DNA from 4 places in the Bacillus marinisedimentorum genome. Region 4 is predicted to be linked to each of the others. Evidence: predicted binding sites of a transcription regulator. Region 4 holds the regulator's gene; each other region holds the start of a gene.
What was found. Region 4 encodes LexA, which represses DNA repair genes until DNA is damaged. Its sites were predicted from a motif close to CGAACATATGTTCG; they were not measured.
Positions count from the first base shown of each region.

Region 1: ruvA (Holliday junction branch migration protein RuvA) is a predicted target of LexA. The motif match lies at 1,646-1,659, and genes of this name have one in related genera.
Region 2: A4U59_RS03950 (YhjD family protein) is a predicted target of LexA. The motif match lies at 1,427-1,440, and genes of this name have one in related genera.
Region 3: uvrB (excinuclease ABC subunit UvrB) is a predicted target of LexA. The motif match lies at 1,750-1,763, and genes of this name have one in related genera.

Region 1 is NZ_LWBL02000039.1:21,814-25,004, reverse strand. It holds gene A4U59_RS11195 (YebC/PmpR family DNA-binding transcriptional regulator) at 1-563, shown strand, start outside; gene A4U59_RS11190 (intercompartmental signaling factor BofC) at 693-1,265, shown strand; gene ruvA (Holliday junction branch migration protein RuvA) at 1,726-2,337, shown strand; gene ruvB (Holliday junction branch migration DNA helicase RuvB) at 2,391-3,191, shown strand, end outside.
Region 2 is NZ_LWBL02000013.1:83,253-86,443, reverse strand. It holds gene A4U59_RS03955 (M3 family oligoendopeptidase) at 1-960, shown strand, start outside; gene A4U59_RS03950 (YhjD family protein) at 1,018-1,404, opposite strand; gene A4U59_RS03945 (winged helix-turn-helix transcriptional regulator) at 1,600-1,911, opposite strand; gene A4U59_RS03940 (TVP38/TMEM64 family protein) at 2,159-2,785, shown strand; gene lepB (signal peptidase I) at 2,897-3,191, shown strand, end outside.
Region 3 is NZ_LWBL02000008.1:46,446-49,636, forward strand. It holds gene uvrB (excinuclease ABC subunit UvrB) at 1-1,671, opposite strand, end outside; gene A4U59_RS01945 (SH3 domain-containing protein) at 2,522-3,191, opposite strand, start outside.
Region 4 is NZ_LWBL02000030.1:126,634-129,824, reverse strand. It holds gene A4U59_RS09765 (DUF896 domain-containing protein) at 1-86, opposite strand, end outside; gene A4U59_RS09760 (YneB family resolvase-like protein) at 157-819, opposite strand; gene yneA (cell division suppressor protein YneA) at 952-1,230, opposite strand; gene lexA (transcriptional repressor LexA) at 1,389-2,015, shown strand; gene glnA (type I glutamate--ammonia ligase) at 2,156-3,191, opposite strand, start outside.

The sequences.
Region 1 (3,191 bases), on a different contig from region 4:
TGCCAAATGACAATATTGAGAGAGCAATTAAAAAAGCGACCGGGGGCCTTGACGGTGTGAACTACGAAGAATTCACATATGAAGGTTACGGGCCCGGAGGAGCAGCGGTTATGGTGAACGTTCTGACAGACAATAAAAACCGGACAGCAGCAGCGGTACGCCACGCTTTTTCAAAAAATGGGGGGAACCTCGGTGAAAATGGTTGTGTGTCCTACATGTTTGACCCTAAAGGTTACCTTGTTATTGAAAGGGATGGTCTTACTATCGGGGAAGATGACATGATGCTGCAAGTGATTGATGCCGGGGCCGAAGAAATTGAAACGACGGATGAAACGTTTGAAGTTTACACAGACTTCGAAAGTTTCGATAGGGTCAAAACAGTATTAAAAGAGAAAGGGTTTGAATTTTCGACCGCTGAAACGACGATGGTTCCCCAAACGTATACGCATGTTGCGGGTGGTGATGAGGAAAAGCTGTTAAAGCTGATCGATATGCTGGAAGAAGAGGAAGATGTACAGGATATCTATCACAATTTTGATATGAATGATGAAACACACCTCTGATGGATAAAGACTTCCATTTTTGTTCATACTATAATTGAGCAAAATGGAAGTCTTTTTACGATCAAGGCTGTATCCGGCTGAAGAGGTTTGTTTTGCCGGACCGAAAACCTGCCTGAAGAGGTGAGCCATATGAGGGCAAAAATGAATGGGTACTCAATCTTCCTGATCACACTTGCAGCAGTCATTCTGGTGCTGACTTTTGCAGAAAACGGGCCAGAGGGCGAAGTGAAAAGCCAGGATCCCGTTAAGGTATCCGGCACAGAAAATAGTGAAGCGTACGAAGTTTCCGGACCGCTGACTGTTACAGTCAAACTGCAGCGCATGTACCTTGATGGAGAAATCAGCGAAGAAGTTAAAAAGGAAACGATCCTTTCCATGGAAGATTTTTGGGCACAATACGAAGAATGGCAGCTCGTCGACCAGGATGAAAGCATGGTCGTTTTCCGGCAAAACATTGACGATATATCCCCGCTGCTGAAGGCAAACGGGTACTTCGGCCTCGCCGACAACGGCATTCTGACAATTTATGAAGGGCATCCGAAATCACAGAAGGCTATTCAAACCTTTTATCAAATTGATGTAGGGAAACTGGAGAGCAGACAGCAGCAAAAACTTTTGGAAGGCATACCGGTCCAGACTAAGGAAGAGTATGTCCATGTGATCGAGACGTTCAAACCTTATAAAATTTCACCTGAAAGCTAATCTCCGTGATTAGCTTTTTTCCCGTCCAGGAAAGTATAATTTGTCATCACAGCGGACAGGTTTATGCAGATTCGCCTCTGTCGCCGCCTGAAAGGCTCGCCGGCCGGCGAGTTTTTTTAATAAGGTAAGAAAGCATAAGTTTTTCAGGTAAGGTTAGTGTCCAGCTCCAGGCGCCAGCGGCTATCGCCATAAGCGGTGATCCCCTCCGGAAGGGAAAATCGCCTTCCTGCGGGTACCCCCGCTTATGCGTACGCCGCTAAGCGGGCGCCATGCGCTTTTCTTGTGTAAATGCCGTAAGGACACCCGGGTGTTCAGTGTATCACTTCAGTTCTTCCAACAGATGCTTCAAGTTTCCGCATTCTATGTTAAAATAAGTTAAGGAAATGCATGTTCGCATATGATGCAGAAAAACAATGGGTCACAGCGGACCGATTAATGTAAATGGGAGAGGAACACTACAGTGATTGAATTTGTTCATGGAAGAGTGGATTACATATCCCCTGAATATATCATTATCGACACAGGAGGGATCGGGTATCAGGTTTTTTGCCCGAATCCCTTTGTTTATCAAAAAAATGAAAACGAGCAAATTAAAATTTTCACCTATCATTATGTGAGGGAGGATGCCTCCACACTGTTTGGCTTCAAGACGAGAGATGAACGCTGGCTTTTTGAAAAATTGCTTAATGTGTCAGGGATCGGGCCAAAAGGAGGTCTTGCCATTCTTGCAACAGGCGAGGTTCAGCATGTCGTCCAAGCGATAGAGGATGAGAATGAAAAATATTTGACCAAATTCCCCGGTGTCGGTAAAAAGACTGCGAGACAGATTATTCTCGATCTGAAGGGCAAGCTCGGAGACTTGATGCCTGATTTGTTCCAGCCGGGAGAAGAAACAGCTGCCAACCAGAAGGAACTTCATCCGGAGCTCGATGAAGCAATGGCTGCCCTGGAAGCCCTCGGATATGCGGGAAGGGAAATCAAAAAAGTGATCCCGAAGCTTGAAAACGAGCGTCTTACAACGGAAGAATATATTAAAAAGGCACTTCAGCTCATGCTGAACAGCGGGAGGTGAACAGGGTGGAGGAACAGGATAGAGTCGTCTCCGGAGAATTGCATAATGAAGAAATGTCACTGGAGCAATCCCTCCGACCGCAATTGCTGGCACAGTATATCGGCCAGGAAAAAGTGAAAAATAACCTATCTGTGTTCATTGAAGCGGCAAAACTCAGGGAGGAAGCGCTTGACCACGTCCTATTGTATGGACCGCCGGGACTTGGTAAAACGACGCTTGCGGCGATCATCGCCAATGAAATGGGCGTCAATTTGCGCACCACAAGCGGGCCAGCGATAGAACGGCCCGGAGACCTTGCGGCTATTTTGACTGCATTGGAAGCGGGAGATGTGCTCTTTATCGATGAAATCCACAGGCTGCCCCGGTCAGTGGAAGAAGTGCTGTATCCGGCACTCGAGGATTTTTGCCTGGATATCGTCATCGGGAAAGGCCCCGGTGCCCGTTCAGTAAGGCTCGATCTGCCCCCTTTCACCCTTGTCGGTGCAACAACGAGGGCGGGGCTCCTGTCAGCTCCGCTCCGCGATCGCTTTGGCGTACTGAGCCGGCTCGAGTATTACCGTGCTGAAGATCTCACCGCAATTGTGAAGCGGACTGCAGATATTTTTGAGGTACATGTCGATCCCGAGTCAGCCGAAGAAATAGCACGCCGTTCAAGAGGAACACCACGGATTGCAAATCGCCTGCTGAGAAGGGTGCGTGATTTCGCCCAGGTGCGCGGGGATGGCAGAATTACAGCTCTCCTTGCCAATGATGCCCTTGAATTGCTCCAGGTTGACCGGTTAGGATTGGACCATATTGACCATAAATTATTAAAGGGGATCATCGAGAAATACCGGGGCGGACCGGTCGGTCTT
Region 2 (3,191 bases), on a different contig from region 4:
GTACCACTGAAGGAAAAATTGGATCATGCACACCGCGAAAAACTTGGTGTTGATACATATCGCCCCTGGGATACAGAAGCCGTCCTGCCGGGCGAGCAGCCTTTAAAGCCGGTTGACAGTACGGATCAGCTCGTAAGCGGCAGCATTATGATTTTTAAGCAGCTTGATCCCGCTTTTGCGCATCTGGTTGAAACGATGAGTGCGGAAGGCCTGCTTGATTTGGACAGCCGGAAAAACAAGTCCCCCGGCGGCTTTTGTTCAGAGCTTCCCCTTACCGGACTGTCGTTCATTTTTATGAATGCAGCCAATACCCATGATGATGTCGTCACATTTCTGCATGAAATGGGACATTGCATCCATAATGACATGAAGAAAGATATTGAATTAAACAAATACAGGGAGACACCAATGGAGTCTTCGGAGCTTGCCAGCATGGCAATGGAATTGTTCACAATGGATTACTGGGATATGTTTTACAGTACGGAAGAGGAACTGAAGCGCGCCAAGCGTGAGCAGCTTGAAGGCATTATCCGCTTTTTGCCGTGGGGTGTCACGATTGACCAGTTCCAGCATTGGATGTATGAAAATCCGGATCATTCAACAGATGAACGGAACAGCAAGTTTTTTGAGCTTGCCGGCAGCCTTTCGGCAAGTGCAGTCAATTGGGCCGGTTATGAAGAAGAGCTGCGGAATAGATGGCTGAGGCAGCTTCATATTTTTGAGGTTCCGTTTTATTATATTGAATATGTAATCGCCCAGCTCGGCGCTGTCCAGCTTTACAGGCTGTTCAAAGAGGACAAGGCGGCAGCACTTGCCGGCTACCGTAAAGCTTTATCGCTGGGTAATTCTGTTTCTCTGCAGGAAGTATACGAAGCTGCTGGAATCCGCTTTGATTTTACAGCCGGCATGGTGAAGGACCTTATGGCATTTATGCAGGAGGAACTGGCGGCACTTTCATAAAAATGATTGGATTGGCCGCTTTCACACCCCCGGCTGTCTGTTTGACAGCCGGGGGAATCAGTGTGAAGAGAGGTCTTTTTGTTTTGCGGTGCCGGCTGCCGATAAATAGGTGCGAAGGAGCTCCTCCACATTATTGCGGATCCGCGGATTGAAGTAGTTGTGCAATTCCTCGCGTCCATTGTATACAAATGTATAACTTGTGAAGGCTTCATCACGTTCCCCTTCAAACACTTTCCAATTGCGTTTCTGCATCTTGAATTTTATATCGCGTAAATCCTGGCTGGCACGGAGTATGGCGGTTTCAATCAGTTCCAGATAAGGCTTTTTCAGCTTGAACGGACTCACCTCAACTTGCCGCATATCCAAATTCAGCACTTTTACGACCATCGGCAAAAAAATGTACTGCTCAAATAGCTTCCGGTCCTCATCTGGAATATGAAGCATGTGCACCACTCTCCTTCTGACACGAACGTTTGTTTGGTATTATTATACGCAGGAAAAGGTCCTGTATGCAACCTGATTTCAATAGAGAAATTTTTACAGGTAAGACGGCTCCTTTTTCGCAGCAATATAAAAAGCGCATTCCTAAAGCGGGAATGCGCTGTTATTATGCCGTGTATCCATAAAAAATATTTGGGTTTACTGGACCCAGTCCTCTGCCCAGCTCTGGATTGCCGTCATCACCGGCTCCAGGGCTTTTCCCTTTTCAGTCAGCTGGTACTCTATCCGGACAGGCGTGTCGGGAAATACTTTTCGAACGATAATGCCTGATGCCTCCAGTTGTTTCAGACGATCGACTAGCATTTTGTCACTCATATTCGGTATATATTCAGATATATCTTTGAAGCGTTTTGGCGAATCGAGCAAAACATTGATGATCAGCCCGGTCCAGCGCCTCCCCAGTATTTCAAATGCCGTTTCAAATTTAGGACATAGCTGGATCTGCTGCATGAAACCACCCCCTGTATGGATCCCCGAAAACTTTTTTGCCGTTTACGTGAATCTCTAGTGCCTTTTCTCTAGTATAAAAAAAGTTTTGAAATGGAACATTATGTTTTTAAGTAAAGTTGTGATGAAAATAGGAATTTTTTTGTATGGTTGAAGATGTTCACAAGATGGGAATGTACAAAGTAATATAGTACACTTTAGGTAGACGGGGTATTTGACGAAGCATTTGATTTGCGAGGGGAAATGAACGATGGACTTTGACATTGAATGGATAAAAGAGTATTTCACAATTGAAAATATGATTGAGATGTTAGGTGAATATCGGGCGCTCGGTCCGCTTCCGGGAATATTGCTGCCTATGATCGAAGCTTTCCTGCCGATTTTTCCCCTCGTATTGTTTGTTATGGCCAACGCTGCGGCTTTCGGATTATGGAAAGGCTTCATCCTTTCATGGACCGGGGCGGTACTTGGTGCAACGCTCGTTTTTCTCATCATCCGCAAACTCGGACAGCAGCGGTTCTTCCGGTTCATCCGCAAACATCCGCAGGTCCAAAAACTGATGAACTGGGTTGAAAGGCATGGATTTGGCCCGCTGTTCCTGCTGCTGTGCTTCCCTTTTTCACCTTCTGCCATCATCAATGTCGTTGCAGGGTTATCGAGGATAAGCATCTATCAATTTTTATTGGCAGTTATGCTCGGAAAAGTGGTGATGATCTTCACTATTTCATATATTGGTTATGATATCATGTCGTGGATCCGGAACCCGGCCAAATCCATTATCATCCTCATTTCCATCACCTTGTTATGGCTGGTGGGCAAAAGGATTGAGAAAAGACTGCAAAGAAATGTGAAGTCCAGAGCCGATCACTCTTCCTGATCTTGTCAAAATTACAGCGCTTTTGTCATTTCTCGGGAAATAACCCGGGTAAATTGTCAGATAAATCTGTATACTGTTATACTTGGTCTAGGGAGTAAAATAGGGAAAAGGATGCTGGTTCATTTGAAAGAGAAGAACAAATTTTACTGGATAAGAACAATTGCACTGGCTATCATTGTGGCCTTCATCTTTCGAATGTACTTGTTTACAAGCTACATCGTTGAAGGCGAATCCATGTTCCCGACCCTTGAAGACGGCAATTTGCTCATTGTGAATAAAATAGAATATCACATTGATGAAATTGACCGGTTTGATGTCATCGTGTTCCATGCCAATGAAACAGATGATTATGTAAAAAGGGTCATCGGGCTTCCAGGCGATGAAATAGCCTATCGGGATGATGTTC
Region 3 (3,191 bases), on a different contig from region 4:
CGTCATCTTATCCGCATACATGATGACCTGGCCGCCCGCATTACGGGCCGCCCGTCCCATCGTCTGGATCAATGACCGTTCACTGCGGAGGAAACCCTGCTTATCGGCATCGAGAATCGTGACAAGCGACACTTCCGGAATATCGAGCCCTTCCCTGAGCAGGTTGATTCCGACAAGGACATCGTATTTGCCGAGGCGCAGGTCGCGGATGATCTCAATCCGTTCAAGAGTTTTGATTTCAGAATGCAAGTACGATACCTTGACGCCCATTTCCTTCAAATAATCTGTCAGGTCCTCGGACATTTTTTTCGTAAGCGTCGTGACGAGTACACGCTCATTTTTATCAACCCGCTTATTGATTTCACCAAGCAGGTCATCGATTTGGCCTTCGATCGGACGGACATCGATGGTCGGATCAAGCAATCCGGTCGGGCGGATGATCTGCTCGATCACTTCCGGCGCGTGCTCCTCTTCATATGGGCCAGGTGTCGCCGAGACGTAAATGATTTGATTGATATGCTTCTCAAACTCTTCAAACGTCAGGGGCCTGTTGTCCAGCGCCGAAGGCAGACGGAAGCCATGATCGACAAGCACCTGCTTGCGGGCCCTGTCCCCGTTGTACATCCCCCTGATCTGCGGGAGCGTGACGTGGGACTCGTCCACAACAATCAGGAAATCATCCGGAAAATAGTCGAGCAGCGTATACGGCGTTGAACCAGGGGGCCGTAATGTGAGATGGCGCGAGTAGTTCTCGATGCCCGAGCAAAATCCCATTTCGTTCATCATCTCAAGATCGTAGCGGGTCCGCTGCTCCAGCCGCTGCGCTTCAAGCAGCTTATCCTGCTCTTTCAATTCCTTAAGTCTCTCTTCAAGCTCGGCTTCGATATTTTTAATCGCGACTTTCATCTTTTCTTCGCGGGTTACGAAGTGGGAAGCCGGGAAAATGGCAGCATGCTCCCGGTCCCCCATGATTTCACCTGTAAGGGCGTCGACTTCACGGATCCGGTCGATTTCATCACCAAAAAACTCGACACGGATGCAATGTTCGTCACGGGATGCCGGGAAGATTTCCACAACATCGCCCCGCACCCGGAACGTATTGCGCTGAAAGTCGATGTCGTTGCGTACATACTGGATGTCGACCAGTTCACGCAGCAATTGGTCGCGTTCTTTTTCCATTCCGACCCGTAAAGACAGCACAAGCTCCCGGTACTCTTCCGGAGAACCGAGGCCGTAGATGGCGGAAACACTCGCTACAATGAGTACGTCCCGGCGCTCGAACAGCGCCGATGTGGCGGAGTGCCGCAGTTTATCGATTTCATCATTGATGCTGGCATCTTTTTCTATAAATGTATCAGTCTGCGGAACATAAGCTTCCGGCTGGTAGTAATCATAGTAGGAAACAAAATACTCAACTGCATTGTCTGGAAAATACTCCTTAAACTCGCTGTACAGCTGGCCGGCCAGTGTCTTGTTATGGGCAAGCACAATCGTCGGACGGTTCACCTCTTTGATCACATTGGAAACGGTGAACGTCTTGCCGGTACCCGTCGCTCCCAGCAGCGTCTGGTGCTGCTTCCCGTTATTCAGGCCATCGACAAGATGCCGAATGGCTTTCGGCTGATCTCCCTGCGGTTGATAATCCGACACAATCTCAAATTGATCCTTCAATGTCTATCCCCCATTCCATAATGGCACCACATTCCTGAATACGTCCTAAAAAACCATAACGCAATTATAACATAAAGGCGAACGGATATTCGATAAAAGTGCCTGGGAATTGCCTGGCAATTGCCAGGCAATCTATCCTCAAATTTCCGGTTCTGTCCACTACCAATAGAATACACGATTACCGCCGGACTCAAACCTGTCTGGCAGGGATTCGCGGGGTGCAGCGACTCGCACGATATATTCGAGTCATGACAAAAAAACAGCATTCCGAACACTTGCAAATAAGGATACCATCATTCGAATAGAAAAGCCTGCCGGGAACAGTTTCGAAACATACTAGTTTCTTCCATGCGTTAAGGTTGATTGGCAGGTGCGATTTTAAAAAGATGAAGTATACTTGCCCTCTAAAAACAGAAAAAGAGGCTGGGACATAAGTATTTCAGCTAATGATAAACCCGAACGGTCAGGAGAAAGATTTCCATGAATCTTTCACCTGACCGTTCGGGTCTTTATTTACTCTCTTCAATAAATCTTTTGATGTTGCATACTATTTTTAAAAACGAGTGGAATGGAGCGGAGGACACTCGACTCTTCGAAAATAAAAACCCATTTTCTTCGTGCGGTGTTATTTCAAAGAAGCTTTTTCAAAGTCCTACTGGGGATAGAGGAAAGGCTGAGACCCGCAGGCGCAGCCGAGTAGGCTCAGCTTCCTCCCCGTGGAAAGCGAGTGTCTGCAGCGCAAGTTTTTTCAGCTTAACTGATTATTAGTAAACAGTATTACGTTGAATAATATATTGTTCGTCTCTAAGCATGACTTATTTAGTTATGTCCCAACCTCTTTCCATGTTGTTTAATCACCCTTCACAAATGCAGTGACTTTCCAGGCCCCATCGTCCATCTTGCTGAATTCCATCCGGTAATCCATCGGGCTGCGGACGAATTTTTCAACCATGTACCCGGTTGTTCCGTATGTCGTTTCGATCGGCACCCAGTGATATTGGCGTCCGTTCATTTCATAGGTTTCTTCCATCGGATCGCCCATTTTCACCAGCTCATTCGAAAGCGGCTGGATGACTTCACTGTCAACAGACGGCTCACTGCGCAAATTCACATCCGTTCCGTTTACAACACTGTATACCGCCGGATCATATTCAGCAGGGAACCTTGCCGCCACATACGGCATCAAAAATGACCCGCGGCCTTCCGTCACAAACGCCCCGCCAAGTTCCAGAATATCCGCTGCTTCATTCCAGAAAGGTGAGCCTTCGGGTGCAGCATCCAGCTGCCATTCCTCCATAAATGCTTCCTTTCCGCCGTCGCTGCCGAAGGAAGACGTTACATCCTCACTGACCATTTCGAGCAGGGCATCCGTATCTTTTGCCTGCACTGCGGTTTTTACCTTGCCGATCGCATCTTTGAGATCTGCATCCTGATCACTTTCGTCCTGCGTGTCAAATGGAACTCTTACTCCAATCGGCTCACTGTTCTCAGCACTTTTCGGCTCTTCAGCAGCTTCTTCT
Region 4 (3,191 bases):
TCTTTTACTTCTTCCGGAGTCAAGCCATCACGTTTCGACTTGCGTGCCAACTCATTGATCCGGTTTATTTTTTCAGGTGAAAGCATCAAAAAACTCCTTATACATAATAATTAGCCCATTAAGGGTTTTTATTTTATCATGTTTGGTTTTCACAGTCTACTCCCCAGCATTCCCATCATCCATCGACCCCATGTATTCCTGATAGCGCCTGTTGACCGTAGCCTTCGAGATGCCAAAACCAAGCCCCCGCAGGGTGGCAGCAATTTCAGCAAAGGTCAGGCCATTGTTCCGCAGCCTGACAATTTCTGATACCGGCACTTCCTTCCTTTCCCTTCCCGGACCGTGATTCCTGCTGGTCAAGTTTTGCTGCGGCCTGTATCCATTTGCAACCGCCCGCTTCATACCACGTTTGATTTTGAGATTATGGAGCTTACGCTGATATTCTTCTACGATGCTCACAATATCAAGAACCATAGAATCCGCTTCCGACAGTTTAAGTTCACCTTGATGGGAAATCGTATGAATTTTGATGCCGAGTTTTTGCAGCGTATGCAGAAGAGCAATGCGTGCATTCCCTCTGCCAAGCCTTGTCTCATCCTGGATGAGCAAAGCATCCGCTTGCCCTGTCTGAAACAGCTCAAGAAAGCGGAATACACCATCGCGGTCAATTTCATAACCGCTTTTTTTCTCTTCTATCATTTCGACTATGTGTATGTCCAGTTCACCGGCAAGCTTCGTTAACTCTTCATTTTGCCTGGCGATTGAAGTCTCCTGTGTATTTTTATCAGTACTGACTCTGCAGTAAAGGACTGCATTCATGTTTGATCACCTGTATGTTCTTTTATTTTATGAGGGTGTCCAAAAGCCCATCTGTCATAATTCATAAACGTTGTCCCTTCCGCATATGTGTAACTCTATTTCTTTATTGCACTCTGGATTGCCGGTGCCGCCTCAGTCTTTTTCGACCGGAATGAGAATTTTCTGTCCTGGATAAATAGCGGACCGTTCCACGTCGTTATGGTCAGTGACCCAGCCGATGAATTCCTCAGCAGTGTAAACATGATGGTCGTGGTATTCCTCAGCAAGCCCCCAGAGTGTATCTCCCTTTTCTATCGTTACTTTTATGTAATCTTCCCTGTCAAGCGGCGCTGCCATCACCACTGTAGCTGTTGTAAACAGGATCATGAAAATAAATGCAGCGACAAATGTCATATCGATTTTGCTTTGCATCTTTCTATTCCCTCCCCAAGAATATACGTTCGCTTTTGTTGAGTTCATTATAAAGGGAACAAATGTTTCCGTCAACGGTTTTTCGAACTTATGTTTGTATGCTGGACAGGGACATGGTATACTTACGGTAAGAAAAGGAAACGAACGGGGTGCACAAAATGACAAAACTCTCAAAACGCCAGGAGGAAATCCTGAATTTCATTAAAGAAGAAGTCCATCAAAAAGGCTATCCCCCTTCCGTCAGGGAGATCGGCGAAGCAGTCGGGCTTGCTTCAAGTTCTACTGTACACGGACATCTGGCACGGCTTGAAAAGAAGGGCCTGATCAGGAGGGATCCCACTAAGCCTCGGGCAATCGAAGTCCTTGGCACCCAGTCCGCCCAGGACATCCCTGTCAGCCGGACAGTCAATGTTCCTGTTATCGGTAAGGTAACTGCCGGGCAGCCAATTTCAGCAATCGAAAACGTGGAAGAATATATGCCTTTGCCTGAGCGGTTTGTCGCAGCGGCGGATGAAAATGTTTATATCCTAAATATCGTCGGAGACAGTATGATTGAAGCGGGCATTTATGACGGAGACATGGTCATCGTCCGCCAGCAAAGCACCGCGAACAACGGTGATATCGTTGTCGCCATGACGGATGAGAACGAAGCTACTGTAAAACGTTTCTTTAAAGAAAAGGACTATGTCCGCCTCCAGCCTGAAAATTCCACAATGGATCCGATCATCCTCCGGAATGTAAGCATCCTCGGAAAAGTGGTCGGCGTCTACAGGATGGTTCATTAAGCAGCGGATGCTGTTTTTGCTGTCATCCCGCAAACCGCCATCTTTACTATAGGAATATGAAACAGCCGGTCACACTGCCGGCTGTTTTTTTTTGAGGATATTTAAAAAGCCCCCCGTCTCCGGGAGGCTTTGTTTCTGTCTTAATATGTTGTAAAGTATTGTTCACGTTCCCAAGGGTGAACCTGGGTCCGGAACATATCCCACTCAATTTCTTTAGCTTCGATAAAGTGTTCCGATGCATGTTTGCCGAGTGCTGTCATCAGTACTTCATCTTTTTTCAGCAGCTCAAGTGCTTCTTTCAGTGTGGAAGGAAGATCGTTGATTCCGATGCTCATTCGTTCATCTTTGTTCATCACATAAATGTTGCGGTCGACAGGAGACGGCGCGGACATATTGTTTTTGATGCCGTCAAGTCCAGCCGCAAGCATGACCGCCATAGCCAGGTAAGGGTTCGCTGCCGGATCGACACTGCGGACTTCAATCCGGGTCGAAAGGCCGCGTGAAGCAGGTACACGGACAAGCGGGCTTCTGTTTTTTGAAGACCAGGCAACATAACAAGGCGCTTCATACCCGGGAACAAGACGCTTATAGGAATTTACCGTCGGGTTAGTGATCGCGGTAAAGGATTCAGCGTGCTTGAGGATACCGGCTACGAAATGACGGGCCGTATCGCTGAGCTGCAAGTCTCCTTCAGTATCATAGAACGCGTTTTCGCCATTCCTGAACAGGGACATGTTCGCATGCATTCCAGATCCATTGACGCCAAAGAGCGGTTTCGGCATGAAGGTTGCATGAAGGCCGTGTTTCCGTGCGATTGTTTTCACAGCCAGTTTGAATGTCTGGATGTCATCACAGGCCCGCAAAGCAGAAGCGTATTTAAAGTCGATCTCATGCTGGCCGGGTGCAACTTCATGGTGTGATGCTTCAATTTCAAAACCCATATCCTCGAGTTCAAGGACGATATCACGACGGCAGTTTTCGCCGAGGTCGGTCGGTGCAAGGTCAAAATATCCGCCTTTATCGTTCAGTTCGAGGGTCGGTTCACCGTTTTCATCATTTTTAAACAGGAAGAACTCCGGTTCAGGTCCAATGTTGAAGTCGGTGAAGCCGAGCTCTTCCATTTCTTTGAGCATGCGCTTGAGAATGCCGCGCGGGTCTCCTTCAAACGGAGTGCCG